One region of the Comamonas testosteroni genome, then DNA from elsewhere that is predicted to be linked to it. Evidence: predicted binding sites of a transcription regulator. Region 1 holds the regulator's gene; the other holds the start of a gene.

Evidence for each region. Region 1 encodes FNR, which switches genes on or off when oxygen is low (the NO sensors DNR and NnrR bind a similar motif). Its sites were predicted from a motif close to TTGATNNNNATCAA; they were not measured.
Region 2: the regulator FNR is predicted to act here: its motif matches at 3,003-3,016, upstream of F0P97_RS25390 (DASS family sodium-coupled anion symporter).

Annotation. Positions count from the first base shown of each region.
Region 1 is NZ_CP043568.1:2,294,212-2,302,189, forward strand. It holds gene ccoG (cytochrome c oxidase accessory protein CcoG) at 1-452, shown strand, start outside; gene F0P97_RS10475 (FixH family protein) at 579-884, shown strand; gene F0P97_RS10480 (hypothetical protein) at 1,261-1,524, shown strand; gene fnr (fumarate/nitrate reduction transcriptional regulator Fnr) at 1,663-2,385, opposite strand; gene hemN (oxygen-independent coproporphyrinogen III oxidase) at 2,654-4,036, shown strand; gene F0P97_RS10495 (sulfite exporter TauE/SafE family protein) at 4,040-4,753, shown strand; gene F0P97_RS10500 (HD-GYP domain-containing protein) at 4,864-6,108, shown strand; gene F0P97_RS10505 (bifunctional diguanylate cyclase/phosphodiesterase) at 6,105-7,978, shown strand, end outside.
Region 2 is NZ_CP043568.1:5,520,282-5,528,259, forward strand. It holds gene F0P97_RS25375 (putative FMN-dependent luciferase-like monooxygenase) at 1-50, shown strand, start outside; gene F0P97_RS25380 (CMD domain protein) at 47-742, shown strand; gene F0P97_RS25385 (alkylhydroperoxidase domain protein) at 739-1,329, shown strand; gene F0P97_RS25390 (DASS family sodium-coupled anion symporter) at 1,338-2,843, opposite strand; gene F0P97_RS25395 (hypothetical protein) at 3,112-3,429, shown strand; tRNA gene F0P97_RS25400 (tRNA-Met) at 3,513-3,589, opposite strand; gene rplQ (50S ribosomal protein L17) at 3,630-4,013, opposite strand; gene F0P97_RS25410 (DNA-directed RNA polymerase subunit alpha) at 4,145-5,143, opposite strand; gene rpsD (30S ribosomal protein S4) at 5,256-5,879, opposite strand; gene rpsK (30S ribosomal protein S11) at 5,969-6,373, opposite strand; gene rpsM (30S ribosomal protein S13) at 6,391-6,756, opposite strand; gene rpmJ (50S ribosomal protein L36) at 6,779-6,892, opposite strand; gene secY (preprotein translocase subunit SecY) at 7,011-7,978, opposite strand, start outside.

The DNA of each region.
Region 1 (7,978 bases):
CCAAGGCCTGGAAGCAGGTGCAGGTGATTCGCCGCATTTTCCGTCCGCGCGTGCTGATCTACTCGGCCGTGCTGGTAGCCCTCAGCGCCGCCATGATCGCCAGTCTGGTGCTGCGCGAGCCGCTCAAGGTCGACGTGATTCGCGACCGTGCCGCGCTTTCGCGCATCGTGGCGGGCGGCAAGCTGGAGAACGTCTACCGTCTGCAGATCATGAACGCCACCGAGTCCGAGCAGCGCTACCGTATCAGCGCCGAGGGCCTGGAGAATCTGGAGGTCGCATCCGATCAGGAAGTGAGCGTTGGCCCTGCAGAGACACGTGGCATTGCGGTGCGGCTGCAGATTCCGTATGGCTCAGCCACTCCCGGCTCGCACCCCGTACACTTCAATGTGGATGCAGTGACTGCCGGAGCAGGGCGTATTTCCGAAAAGACGGTGTTCCTGGTGCCGCGTTAATGCCAAGTCTTGCCGGTCTTCATGAGCCATCACGGAGGCCGGACAAGGGCACCGCCAATCGGCAACAATTGATGCCACCCTGCCATGCGTGCCTGGGTGGTCAGAATTTTGGAAAGAGGTTTCATCATGTTGGCAGCACAAGCCAAGGTCTCGCAAACGGCCAAGATCATCCACCCTGAGGACGGCAAGCCCTGGTGGAAGTTTGCCCATGTCTGGCTCATCATCGCCGGCCCGGTGATCGTGGTGATTGCCGGCTTTGTCACCGCATACATCGCAATGAGCAGGCCCGATCCCGTGATTGACCCTGACTACTACCGCCATGGCATGGAAATCAACCAGCGCCTGAGCGAAAGTGAAAAAAGCCTGGCGCCGGCAGTGACGGGGCGCAACCATGCCGCGACGCCAGCCAAGGATCATCCGCTGGATCGCTGACTGCGATTTCAACGCATCATCCTCAAGGCCGCTTCCGCGGCCTTTTTTTACGCCTATGGTTGCAGACTTTTCTGGAGCACGGCCGGTCGTGGCGGAGCTCTATGTCTTGGTCGACCGCAGAGTCGGACGGTTGTCTGCAGTGCTCAAAAACCGGCAAAGGATGGCCGGGCGGGTTCAATATCAGGAGCGCATAGCGCTTTATCAAAGCTTATTTCAGATAGATATTGACCTTAAGTCAATACAAAGAATGCACTGGAAGCTCTTTAAATAATAGCGGTTCAGGGTTTCCTATCTGAGTGCATGCCCTTGGTATGGCAGGGAAGGTCATGGCAATTGTGCAAAATGGGTTCAAAACCACAGGCCAAGGAGAATCGCGATGGATGCTCGACGCTGGATGTGGATTGTCTGGCCGGCTTTTCTGGCCGCGGCAATCATGGAAATGGTGGTATTTGCCTTTGTGGACCCGCTGGACATGCACTGGCTGGGCTCGCCTCTGGAATGGTCGCGCAATGCCATTTACACCCTGGCCTTTTTTGCCTTCTGGGCGGTCGCCGTGGCCAGCGGACTGATGACTGTCATGTTGGGGCGTTCGGCCAGCGATCTGAACCAGGGCATAGTCTCGGAGCCCCTGGTCGAGTGAAGCGCTGCGCACAGGGCCGCAGTTTCGGGGCCGGTGGCGGCCCCGGATGGTGCTTGGTCGCTCTCTGTGCCGGCGGCCTCGGCGGCGGGAAGCTTCTGGCAGGCATTCGCTGCCATCAAAAAAGCCCGCTGTCTGAACTTAGCCCTGGCATTGCTGGCTGTTGACGATGCGCTTGAGCGCATCGGTATCCAGAATGCGCAGATGGCGCTGTCTGACTTCGATGATGCCTTCCTCGGCGAACTTGGAGAAGGTGCGGCTCACGGTCTCCAGCTTGAGGCCCAGATAGCTGCCGATTTCTTCACGCGTCATGCGCAGCACCAACTCCGACTTCGAAAAGCCGCGTGCCGACAGACGCTGCACCAGGTTCAGCACAAAGGCTGCCAGACGCTCTTCGGCGCGCATGCTGCCCAGCAGCAGCATTACGCCATGCTCGCGCACGATTTCGCGGCTCATGACCTTGTGCACATGATTTTGCAGCGCCGTGACTTCGCGCGAGAGCTGCTCGAGCTTGTCGAAAGGCATGATGCAGACTTCGGCATCTTCCAGGGCCACGGCATCGCAGGTGTGGTGGTCGTTGACGATGCCGTCCAGGCCAATGATCTCGCCGGCCATCTGAAAGCCTGTGACCTGGTCGCGTCCGTCTTCAGTGGCCACGCTGGTCTTGAAGAAGCCGGTGCGAATGGCGTACAGCGAGGTGAACTCTTCTCCATTGCGAAATAGCAGCCCGCCGCGCTTGACCTTGCGGCGCGTGGCCACAATCTCGTCAATACGCTCCATTTGTTCATCGTCCAGGCCCATGGGCATGCACAGTTCACGCAGATTGCAGTTGGAGCAGGATGCTTTGATGGTCTGAAGATTCATGGGCTTTTAGCAACGGCGCAGACAGACACAGAGTGGAGAGTCGCGCCGGTCGTTGACCTCGTGGTTGAAGATGAGATGGATCAAATTGTCGCAGCACTCGCCTTGATGTCTCTTGATTTTCATCAAGGACAGGGTGATTGCCTTGGGGCACATTGCCCGTATTCGTTCAAAAACATGCGCTTTTGCCTATTTCGGGCATGATTTTCAGGATCTGATTTCCATTGAAATCTGCTCTATACAGAGTGTGGGCGCACCCTAACTCCCAGTTATGACCGCAGTCACGCCTGAGTTGCTGAGCCGCTTTGATATCCCCGGCCCACGCTACACATCATTCCCAACAGCCGACCGTTTTGTTGAGGCTTTTGGTGCAGATGACTATATCCTGGCATTGAAACAGCGCAAGACGCATTCGGGCTCACGTGCCTTGCCCCTGTCCGTTTATGTGCATGTGCCGTTTTGCGAGTCGCTTTGCTATTACTGCGCCTGCAACAAGATCGTGACCAAGCATCATGAGAAGGCTGCCGAGTATCTGGATTATCTGAGCCGTGAACTGGCCATGCATACCGAGCATTGCGGTAAAGGCCAGTTGGTAAGCCAGCTGCATCTGGGAGGCGGCACGCCGACCTTCTTCAGCGATGCCGAGCTGCGGCAGCTGATGCTTCTGATGCGTGAGCATTTCAAGCTCGATCCAGCCGGCGAGTATTCCATCGAGGTCGATCCGCGCACGGTCAGCAACGAGAGGTTGAAGGCACTCAAGGACATGGGCTTCAATCGCCTGAGCTTTGGCGTGCAGGATTTTGATCCCGCAGTGCAGAAAGCGGTGCACCGGGAGCAGCCCGCCGAGCAAGTCTTTGAGTTGGTGGCCGAGGCCCGCCGTCTGGGCTTTGTCTCCATCAATGTGGACCTGATCTACGGTCTGCCCAAGCAGACAACCGAGTCTTTTGCGCGAACGCTGGCCCAGGTCAATGAGCTGCGTCCCGACCGCATTGCGTTGTATGCCTATGCGCATCTGCCTGAGCGCTTCAAGCCGCAAAGGCGTATTGCATCCGCTGACTTGCCCATGGGACAGGACAAGCTGAACATGCTCTCCGGCGCAATTGATGCCTTCATGAATGGCGGCTATGTCTATGTGGGCATGGATCACTTTGCGCTGCCCGACGACTCTCTGGCCGTCGCCAAGCGCCAGGGGCGCCTGCATCGCAATTTCCAGGGCTACAGCACCCAGCCCGATTGCGACCTGATTGCGTTGGGCGTATCGGCCATCGGCAAGGTGGGCGCCACCTACAGCCAGAACGTCAAGACCCTGGAAGAGTATTACGACGCCATTGATGGCGGCATGCTGCCCGTGCAGCGCGGATTGGCGCTCTCGCGTGACGATCTGGTGCGCAGAGCCATCATCATGGCCATCATGTGTCAGGGCTCCGTCCTGTATGAGCCGATGGAGCAGGCCTGGCTGATCAATTTCCGCGAGTACTTTGCTCGGGAGCTGGCAGCACTGGCGGAAATGCAGCGCAATGGCCTGGTTCAGCTATCCGACGAGGGCTTCAAGGTCACGGGCCTGGGCTGGTTTTTTGTGCGCGGAGTAGCCATGCTGTTTGATCGATATTTGCAGGCCGACCGAAACCGCGCGCGCTTTTCGCGCATCATCTAGCGCATGTTGTTTTCGCTGGTCTGGACTGCTTTGATCATGGGGCTCGTGGGTGGGCCCCATTGTCTTGTGATGTGCGCTGCACCCTGCAGCGTTGTGACGGGTGCAAGGCCTACCAGCGACGGCCAGGTCATCGCCTTGCACGGCCTGCAAAAACGCCAATGGCTGCGTACCAGTCTGTTTCATCTGGGACGCATTGCTGGTTATGCCCTGCTGGGCGGAGTGGCTGCCGTGGCCATGGAGAGTCTGGCCTGGCTGACCAGCCAGACAACGGCCTTGCAGAAGCTGTGGACGCTGATGCATGTCGCGGTCATGGCCTGGGGTCTGGCCATGGTGGTGCAGGCGCGACAACCGGTGTGGCTGGAGCAGGCGGGGCGTTCTGTCTGGACCAGGGTCCAGCCCTGGGTCGTCGCCCCAGGAGGGAGTCTGGCCGCGGGCTTTGCCTGGGCCCTGATGCCTTGCGGCTTGCTGTATTCGGCAGTGCTGGTGGCCGCGCTGAGTGGCGGAGTCTGGCAAGGTGCTCTGTCCATGACAGCCTTTGCCGTTGGCGGCGCAGTGTGGCTGCTGGCGGGTCCCTGGTTGTGGCAACTGGGGCAGTCGCATCTCAATACATTGCGGGCGCGCTGGGGCACCAGAATTGCGGGTCTGATGCTGATTGGTGTTGCGAGTTGGGCTTTGTGGATGGATCTGGTCTACAAACCCAGCCTTTGGTGCCGATAAGTCACACAGGAAGGGAATGTTGGTGCAGTTTGCATCCCAACAGACCCTAGTCATGCTTGAGCAGTCATGGAACTGCGGAATAATGTCTTATCTTGTGTGTAGCGCTCAAAGTGAATCGTTTCGTTGCTATTGATATCGGACAACTGCGAATTGGCATGTATGTCCATCTGGAGACTGGCTGGTTGCGCCACCCGTTTCCCGTCAGCAGCTTCAAGATTGTCAATGAAGAGCAGTTGCAGACACTCAGGACCTTGAAGCTCAAGGCAGTTCAGGTTGATCTATCCAGAAGCGATCTGGAAGCAGAGGCTGCGCCTCCGGCCGCAGACCCTCAACTCGCTCCTGTCCCCCCTGAGAATGATGCGCATGCATGGCGCAACAGTATCTTGGGCGTGCAATCCAGGTTTCTGGGCGCGGTTTCCGTATTTGATGACGTGCAGGCCTTGTTGCCAGCCAACCCCGAGAAGGCGCGGACAACGACGGATATGCTGGTTGCGCAGCAAGTCGTCAAACTGGCGCAGGCTCGTGATCTGAGTTTGCATCTGCTCGCGGATACGGGTGGCGCCACCTTTGGCGTTCATGGTGTCAACGTCTCTGTACTGAGCCTGCTGCTGGGTAAGACGCTGGGCCTGTGCGATGACATATTGAAGGATCTGGGCACGGCAGCCCTGTTGCATGACATCGGCAAGCCAGGGCTTGAGATTTCCGCGTCGGCCAATGCACTGAATCAGGGCACGGGCCGCACGCCTCTGCGAGAGACCGTGTATGCGCGCCATGTCGGAGAGTCGGTGGCACTGGCGCTATCCATGGGCTATCCCCCTTCCGTCACGACGGCCATCGCCCAGCATCATGAATGGGCCGATGGGTCAGGCTTTCCACTTGGCTTGCTGGCCGAAGACATGGACATTGCCGGACAGATCCTGGCGCTGGTCAATAATTTTGAGCGCTTGTGCAATCTGCCACTGCAAGGCAACGAAATGACGCCCCATGAAGCCATGGCTGCACTGTACGGACAGTATCGCCAGCGATATGCGCCCGATGTGCTCAAGGCATTCGTGCAGACCTTGGGGGTCTATCCGCCGGGCTCTTTGGTGGAACTAAGCGATGGGCGGATGGGCGTAGTGGTGTCTGTCAACACCAGCCAGTCGCTCAAGCCGCAGGTGCTGACCTATGACATGCAGGCGCCGCAGAAGCTGCGGTTCGTAGATTTGCTTGAATATGTGGGTTTGGGTATTCGCCGAGGCTTGACGCGAAATCAGCTTTCTCGAAATGCGTTAGAAGCTTTACAGCCGCAAAGGCGTCTTTGCTACTTTTTTGACAGTTCTGCAGCACCTGCTGCCGAGAAAGACCTCGCGTGACTTTGCAGCAGAGTTTTCTGATTGACCCTCTGCTTGCCTCCATGCTCGATGGTTTGCAGGAGGCGGTCTGGCTGCTGGATGCGCAGACATTGCGTGTCGTGCATGCCAATGCAGCCAGTATGCAGCTCACGGGCTACACGCCCGAGCAGGCGCAGGAGCAGTATGTCGATGTGCTGTGCGCCTCCCTGGTGCAAAAGGCGTTCTGGCAGGATGCCTCAAACTGGGTGGGTGGGGCGAAATTTCTCACAGAAATTTGTACCGCCAATGGTTCATTGACAGCTGTGGAGATGGGGGTGGGCTCCATCGCCTTGAATCCACGCTGGTTGATGCTCACCATGCTTGACCGCAGCGAGCAGTTGCGGCACGAGAGCGAACTGGACATGCTGCTTGCAGAGTTGCGGGCGACGCTTGAGTCCGCTGCAGATGGCATGCTGGTCTGTGATCTGCGCGGCGGAATTCGTGCATTCAACCACCGTTTCGCGGAGCTGTGGCAACTACCCGAGCCACTGCTCGTGCAGCGAGATGATGCGGCCGTCTTTGCCCATCTGGAAGCGCAGACCATCAGCAGCGATAGTCAGTTCACTCTTTTGCAGGATGCGCAGGACCTGTCGGCTCCTGAAACCTCGGAGGTACTGCAACTGCTCAGTGGCAGGGTTCTGGAGCGCCGCTCCGTGCCTCAGCTCAGTCGCGGTGTGGCGATAGGGCGTATCTACTCCTATCGAGACATCACGGTGGAGTCCAGCTCGGCGACAGAGCTGCGTCTGGCTGCAAGAGTGTTCGAGTCCAGCCTGGACGGTATCTTCATTGCCGATGCCAATGGTGTCATCGTTCAGGTCAACCCGGCTGGCGGGCAGCTGCTGCATGGCAAGGCGGTGCTTGGGCTCGCTGCCTGGACTCTGTTCGAGTCCGAGGGAGGGCCTGTGTCCGACCTGCTGGAGCTGGCGGCTGCGCGCTGGGATGTGGGCAGCTTCTGGGAGGGCAATCTTTGGCTCAAGCAGAGCGAAGGTCAGCGCTGCGCGGTCTGGCTGTCCTGGGTGGCATTGCGTGACGGCTATGGGCGTCTGGTACAAAGCATTGGCTTTATGCGCGACATGACCATGCAGCGCAGTGCCCAAAAGCAGATTGAGCAGCTGGCTTACAGTGATGCGTTGACAGGGCTGCCCAATCGCCTGAGCTTGAGCCGTCACGTGCAAGCCGCCATCACTGCAGCACGCTTCACACAGCAGCCCTTCAGCATTCTGTTTCTGGACCTGGACCGTTTCAAGATCATCAACGATTCACTGGGCCATGACTTCGGCGACCGGGTGCTCAAGCTGGTTGCTCAGCGGCTGAGCGGCCTGCTGCGTCCTGCCGATGTGCTGTGCCGTCAGGGCGGGGACGAATTTGTTCTCTACCTGCATGATTGCACGGGGGAAGGTGCTTCGGCCGTGGCCGCCCGTATTCTGGACGAAATGCGCCAGCCCTTCATGCTTGACGGTCTGGGCTTTTCCGTTCAGTGCAGCATTGGGGCTGCGCAATTTCCGGCGGATGGCTTGACGCTGGACGAGCTGATTCGTCAGGCCGATATCGCCATGTATCGCGTCAAGGAGCGTGGACGCGGCAATTTCAGCTTCTACCAGCCGCAAATGAGTGCGGGTCTGCTCTCGCGCATGAAGCTGGAGCATGCCATGCGCCAGGCGCTGGACAAGGGACATATGGCCGTGCACTTTCAGCCACAGGTACATATCCGTTCGGGTCGCATCGTGGCTGCAGAGGCCTTGCTTCGATGGACGGACCCCGAACTGGGGGTGATCTCTCCTGCAGCCTTCATTCCCTTGGCGGAGGAGTCCGGCTATGTGGTTGCGCTGGATGCCTGGGTGCTGGAGCAATC
Region 2 (7,978 bases), 2.7 Mb from region 1:
CAGGCGCTTCCCAACCCCTTGTCCAAACCGGACTGCTTCAAGCCGCATGATCATGAGCAATACCGCACAGACCCGCTTTCCCGAAGATGTGATCGACCATCTCGCCGATATCGCTGCCGGCAGCACGCTGGATCAGGTACGCCGCCACCGCAGCGAGGCACGCACCCAGGCCCAGCAAAGCTTTGCCGCGCTGTTCACCCCCGCCGAGCCTGTCGCAGGAACTGTTTCGCTGTGCGAGCGCCTGACGCTGGCCGCCTTCACGGCAGGCCTGCATGGCGAGTCACGCAGCGCCGGCTTCTATGCCAAGGCCCTGGCCACCGAAGACGCGGAACTGGCCGCCGCCGTGGCCAGCGAAGTGGTGCGCGGGCGCGCTGCCAGCCTGCAGGCCGGCAGCGGCCCGCACGGCCCCTACGGGATCTATCCGGCCGGCCCCTTGAGCCGCGAGGACCAAAGCGGCCCCAGCTACGCCGTGGACCCGGCGCATGCGGCTTTGCTGGGCCCGCGCCTGAGCGCCGCGCTGGCCCATGCCCATCTGCTGGCCTACCACCCACGCGATGCGAGTGCCCAGGCCTTGCTGGCGCTGCAGCAGGCCGGCTGGAGCGAGACCGATATCGTCATCCTGTCCCAGCTCGCCTCTTTTCTGTCCTTCCAGATCCGCCTCGTGGCGGGGCTGCGCGCGCTTGGCGCACGAGCTGCAGTCACCACGGCATCTTCCACCTCCGCCCTGCAAGCCCAGCCATGACCACCACGCACAACACCTCACCCCAGGTCTTCACCCAGGAACAGCTCGACTGGCAGCCATGGATAGCTCCTCTGCAGGAGAGCGAGCTGAGCGAGCGCCACCATGCGGGGCTGGTGGACGCGTCGCGCGCGCGTTCACCTTATTTCCGGCTGCTGGCGCGCGACCCCGACACGCTGGGAGCACGCACGCGCACCGACAAGGACATCTTCTACAACCCCGATGCCGGCCTGCCGCGCGCCGAGCGCGAACTGGCAGCAGCTGCAACCTCACGCACCAATGGCTGCATCTACTGCGCTTCGGTACATGCGCGCTTCGCCACGCATTTCTCGCACCGCGCAGCCGATGTGCAGCGCCTGCTCGATGAAGGCACGGGCGCCGACCTGGGCCCTCGCTGGAACGCCATCGTCGCCGCTGCCGTGGCCTTGACGCAGACGCCGCCCGCGCTGGGGTCCAGTCATATCGATGCGCTGCGTGCCGCCGGCATGGACGACGCCGCCATCTCCGATGCGCTTCACGGCACGGCGTTCTTCAACTGGGCCAACCGGCTCATGCTGTCCCTGGGCGAGCCCTTGCACACGGCCACCTGAGGCCGTAGTCACCACAACCCCAGCAGCTTCCACCAGGCAGCGCCGACGACAGCGAAGATCAGCAGCTCCAGCACGCACATGGCAGCACCTACGCGCCACCAGACACCCAAAGTCACATAGCCGCTGCCGAAGATGATGGGCGATGTTCCGGTCGCGTAGTGCGTCAGCGTCATCATGATGGCCGAGCCGGCCGTCATCATCAGCATGAAGGGCACGACATAGTCGGCAGGGATCAGTTGCGCACCCACGGTCAGAAAAGCCAGCATCATGGCGCTGATATGGGCGGTGGTGCTGGCAAACAGATAGTGCGAGAAGACGAAGACGCCCACCAGAATGGCAGCCACAGGCAGCCAGTCCAGGCCGCTGGCGACGATGGCATTCTTCAGGCCATCGGCAAACCAGGCGACCACCCCTAGCTTGTTGAGCTGCTCGGCCAGCATGACCAGGGCACCGAACCAGATCAGGGTGTCCCAGGCACTTTTCTCGGACAGCACGTCATCCCAGTCGATGGTGCCCGTGATGATCAGGGCGAACAAACCGAGAAACGCCACCACGGTCGGGTCCAGCGTAAAGGCCGGACCGAAGAGCATCTGCGGCACATTGGCCCACAGCAGCAGCATCATGCCGAAGGTTCCCAGCATGACACGCTCCTTGCCCGACAGCGGGCCCATGCGGGCCATCTCGGCACGAGCGTACTCCACGGCATTGGGCGTGGCCTTGAGCTCGGGAGGCGACAGCAGATAGACCGCCAGCGGCATCAGCAGCAGACACAGCAGGCCTGGCAGCAGCATGTACAGCGCCCAGCTTGTCCAACTCAGATGCAGGGACTGACCCGTGGCCTTGGCCACCAGGTCCACGACCAGAGGATTGGGCGCCGTTGCGGTCAGGAACATGGCCGAAGTGATCGGATTGGAATGGTAGTTGACCAGCGCCAGATAGGTCCCGACCTTGCCCTGTGTACCCTTGGCCGGGTCCGATTCGAAGGCGTTGGCAATGGACTTCATGATCGGATGCACGATACCGCCGCCGCGTGCCGTGTTGCTGGGCGTGAACGGGGCCAGCACCAGCTCACAGATCGCAAGTCCGTAGCCTATGCCTATGGTGCGCTTTCCCATCAGCGCAATGAACAGCAACCCGATGCGGTTGCCGAGCCCCGTTTTCTTGAGGCCGCGCGAGATCAGAACAGCCACCACGATCAGCCAGATCAAGGGGTTCGCAAAGCTGCTCAGCGCATCCGTGATCGCCCCCTTGGAGGAACTGGAGGTCACCTGGGACAGCGACACGATGACAATCGCCATCAGAGCCATCACGCCTATGGGCATGACCTTGAGGATAATCGCCACGATGGTTGTCAGAAAGATGGCCACCAGCTGCCATGCCTTGGCATCCAGCCCAGCCGGCACCGGCGTCAGCAGCAGACCGATCAGCACCAGGGTGGCAATCAATGCAGGCACCAGCCGAAACGGCACGGCCGATTTGAGGTAGCGGAACATCGAGACGATTTTCTCGAACATACAAGTCCTTTTCTTTACCTGCAGCGCATCGAGACACCATACCTCAGCTCGGAGAAATCCAGGAGACACGGACGGGCATTGGTGGTCAGGTCGCAGACTGGCATCATGATGCAGTGCCGCACAGCGTCGACCCCAGGCCGACGTTCACCTTATCGACATTTGATAAGCATCAAGACTTGTAGAAGCAAAATCAACGGCCGGACTCGGGGTATGCCAGCATCCGGGTCTGGGACAGACGTCCATGGATTGAGCAGGAGAGCCACCCTACATGCCAGCGAATCGATTCTTGCCCGATGAATGGGAAAACCGCCTTGAGGAAATAGACCTGGAGATCCTGCATCAGGCAGCCATCTGCAAGATCCGGCTGCTCGGCCCCGGTGCTGTCGAACGCGTGCTGGCCAACGATGCCGGCATCTGCGGTGCCGAACATGAGACGGCATTCAGGACCTTGCGCGGCCTTCTCTATCTGCACTACACCGAGGTACTGCATATCAGCGAGGTGCTGAGCCCGGAAATCGCCCAGGTGATCGCCGACCGCGTACGCGAGCACCTGCGCCGCCGCTCAGGCACGCAGTCAGGGGTATGACGAGCTAAGGCGGATGCTGCCTTCTGGCCCATGGAGAAAATGGACAAAAAAAGGTCACGACATTGTCGTGACCTTTTTCAATTTGGTTGCGCGAGAAGGATTTGAACCTCCGACCTTTGGGTTATGAGCCCAACGAGCTACCAGACTGCTCCATCGCGCGGTATTTCCAAATTATAGCAGGCTTTGCAGCCTGCCCTGGCTTATTCAGCTGCTGCAGCGGCTTCTTCAGCGCGCTCGACCAGCTCCACATAGGCCATGGGAGCATTGTCGCCCACGCGGAAGCCCATCTTCAGGATACGTGTGTAGCCACCGGGACGCTGAGCGTTGCGGGGACCCAGCACGTTGAACAGCTTGGTCACGCTGTCGCGGTCGCGCAGACGGTCGAAAGCCAGACGGCGGTTAGCCACGGTATCAACCTTGGCCAGAGTGATCATGGGCTCGATCACGCGACGCAGTTCCTTGGCCTTGGGGACCGTGGTCTTGATTGCTTCGTGCTCGATCAGCGAGTTCATCATGTTCTGCAGCATTGCCTTGCGGTGTGCAGAAGTGCGGTTCAGTTTGCGGAGGCCGTTGCCGTGACGCATGGTGCTTTTCCTTTGCTCCCCGTTTTTATCCGGAGATCTTTTCTAAATTAAATCAGGCAGCCGTATCAGGTACTGCCCGAGGCACTTGGACTTTGCCAGATCAACTCCGGCAAAGTCCTCTATTGTAGCAATTAACGCTTTTCCAGGCCAGCGGGTGGCCAGTTTTCAAGCTTCATGCCCAGAGTCAGACCGCGGGAAGCCAGAACTTCCTTGATCTCGTTGAGCGACTTACGACCCAGGTTGGGAGTCTTGAGCAGCTCGTTTTCGGTACGCTGGATGAGGTCACCGATGTAGTAGATGTTCTCTGCCTTGAGGCAGTTGGCAGAACGCACGGTGAGCTCGAGCTCGTCCACAGGACGCAGCAGGATGGGATCGAACGACGTGGCAGCACCGCGGCCACCGGCAGGAGCGTCGAACACGCTGGCGATATCGCCACCGTCGAGCTGGGCAAACACTGCCAGCTGCTCCACCAGGATCTTGGCGGATGCGCGCACTGCGTCTTCAGCGGTGATGGCACCGTTGGTTTCGATTTCCAGAACCAGCTTGTCCAGATCGGTACGCTGTTCCACACGTGCGGATTCGACAGCGTAGCTCACGCGCTTGACGGGCGAGAACGAGGCGTCGAGCACGATACGGCCGATCGACTTGGTCGATTCGTCACCATAGCGGCGCACGTTGCCGGGCACATAGCCGCGGCCCTTTTCCACCTTGATCTGCATGTCCAGCTTGCCGCCTTGCGACAGATGGGCGATCACATGATCAGGGTTGACGATTTCTACGTCGTGGGGGGTCTGAATGTCACGGGCAGTGACAACACCTTCGCCATCCTTGCGCAGGCTCAGGGTGACTTCGTCACGATTGTGCAGCTTGAACACCACACCCTTGAGGTTCAGCAGGATGTTCGTCACATCTTCCTGGACACCGTCGATGGAGGAGTACTCATGCAGCACCCCAGCAATCGTCACTTCCGTCGCTGCGTAACCCACCATGGAGGAGAGCAGAACACGGCGCAGGGCATTGCCCAGCGTATGACCGTAGCCACGCTCAAACGGCTCCAGAACAACCTTGGCACGGTTGTGACCAAGTTGCTCGACATTGATTGTCTTGGGCTTCAGCAAATTCGTTTGCATGCAGACTTCCTCTCAATACCCTCGGCTCGTTACACCGGTAAGGCTGGTGAAGCACCCACGGCGCGATGCCTCGCGCCGTGGGGACGGTTTACAGAAATGTCGCTGCTAAAGATTAACGCGAGTACAACTCAACGATCAGGGATTCGTTGATGTCAGCTGCGAATTCATCGCGGTCAGGAGACTTCTTGAAAGTACCTTCTGCCTTGTCAGCAGACACTTCAACCCATGCGGGGAAGCCCACTTGAGCAGCCAGTTGCAGAGCCTCGACCACGCGAGCTTGCTTCTTGGACTTTTCACGCAGAGCAACCACGTCGCCTTCCTTCACGGAGAAAGAAGGAATGTTCACGGACTGGCCGTTCACAGTGATAGCCTTGTGCGACACCAGCTGACGTGCTTCAGCGCGAGTGGAGCCGAAGCCCATGCGGTACACGACGTTGTCCAGACGCGATTCCAGCAGCGACAGCAGGTTGGCACCAGTGTTGCCACGCTTGCGGTCAGCAGCTTCGAAGTAGCGGCGGAATTGCTTCTCCAGCACGCCGTACATGCGCTTGACCTTCTGCTTTTCGCGCAGTTGCAGACCGTAGTCGGAAGTGCGCTGACCGGAAGTGCGGCCATGCTGACCAGGCTTGGTGTCGAACTTTGCCTTGTCTGCGATGGAGCGACGTGCGCTCTTCAGGAACAGATCGGTGCCTTCGCGGCGGGAGAGTTTTGCCTTAGGGCCAATATAGCGTGCCACTTGATTTCCTTTGTGTCATCTACCGTGCGCAAACACGGGAGCCGCCCGCGATGCAAATGCACCTGGGCGGCGGTGGGCTTGATAAAAAATTAGATACGACGACGCTTTTGAGGGCGGCAGCCGTTGTGGGGAACCGGAGTCACGTCCGAGATGGAAGTGATGCGGATACCCAGAGCACCCAGGGCGCGAACCGAGGATTCACGGCCAGGACCGGGACCCTTGATTTCGACTTCCAGGTTCTTGATGCCCTGTTCGATAGCAGCACGACCGGCCACTTCCGAAGCAACCTGAGCAGCAAAGGGAGTCGACTTACGCGAACCCTTGAAGCCCTGGCCACCCGACGAAGCCCACGACAGAGCGTTGCCTTGACGGTCGGTGATGGTGATGATCGTGTTGTTGAACGAAGCGTGCACGTGCGCGATGCCGTCAGAAATATTCTTACGGACCTTCTTGCGAACGCGAGCAGCTGCGTTGTTTGCGGGAGACTTAGCCATAATGATCTTTCAATCTCTTATTTCTTCAGAGCCGCAGCACCCTTGCGCGGACCCTTGCGAGTACGGGCGTTTGTGCGGGTACGTTGACCGCGCATGGGCAGGCCGCGACGATGACGGAAACCGCGGTAGCAACCGATGTCCATCAAGCGCTTGATGTTCATCGTGGTTTCGCGACGCAGATCACCTTCCAGAGTCATGGGATTCAGGAAGTCACGGATCTTTTCCAGATCAGCGTCCGTCAGGTCCTTGACCTTCTTGGAATACTCGATACCGCATGCTTCGCAGATCTTGCGAGCTGTAGTGCGACCGATGCCATAGATGGCAGTCAGGCCGATTTCAGCATGCTTGTGCGGCGGGATGTTAATGCCAGCAATACGTGCCATATTAGTCCTCTAATGCTTTCAATCAACCTTGGCGCTGCTTGTGGCGCTGGTCAGTGCAGATCACGCGCACAACACCTTTGCGGCGGATGATCTTGCAGTTACGGCAGATTTTCTTGACCGAAGCCGAAACTCTCATTCTTTTCTCCTAAAACTTTCCATCCACTATCGGCCTATCGACCGGGAAACAATGCCCGCGATAGATCGATGGGCGTCTACTAACTTTTGGCAGGCTGCCCCCTCGGGCAGCCTTGTCATCAAATACCAGCCTTAAAGTTCGCTTTTTTCAGGAGCGACTCGTATTGCTGCGACATCACGTAGTTCTGCACTTGCGCCATGAAGTCCATTGTCACGACCACGATGATCAGCAACGATGTACCACCGAAGTAGAACGGAACGTTGTACTTCAGGATCAGGAATTCGGGCAACAAGCACACGAAGGTAATGTAGATCGCGCCAGCCAGGGTCAGGCGAACCAGAATCTTGTCAATGTAGCGGGCTGTCTGTTCGCCAGGACGAATCCCGGGGATGAAAGCGCCACTCTTCTTCAGGTTGTCGGCAGTTTCCCGGCTGTTGAAAACCAGGGCCGTATAGAAGAAGCAGAAGAAAATGATCGCGGCAGCATAAAGGATGACATAGATTGGCTGACCAGGGGTCAACGTGCTCGCAATATCCTTCAGCCAGCGCATGGATTCTCCTGCACTGAACCAATTCACCACCGTAGCGGGCAGCAAGATGATCGACGAAGCGAAGATGGGAGGAATCACACCTGCCATGTTCAGCTTCAGTGGCAAGTGCGAAGACTGACCACCGTACACCTTGTTGCCGACTTGTCGGCGTGCGTAATTCACCAAGATCTTGCGTTGACCTCGTTCGACATACACGACGAAATACGTCACGGCTGCCACAACGAGAACAATGAAGATTGCCGCCAGAATGCTCATGGCACCGGTGCGCACCAGCTCCAGCAGACCGCCGATGGAACTCGGCAGGCCTGCGGCGATACCGCCAAAGATCAGTATCGAGATACCGTTGCCCAGACCACGTTCAGTGATCTGTTCACCGAGCCACATCAGGAACAGGGTACCGGCCGTGAGACTGACCACCGCAGTCATGCGGAAGCCAAAACCAGGGTTCAGAACCAAGCCTGCGGAGCTTTCCAGGGCAACAGCAATTCCCAAGGACTGAAACAGCGCCAGGCCCAGAGTGCCGTAGCGGGTGTACT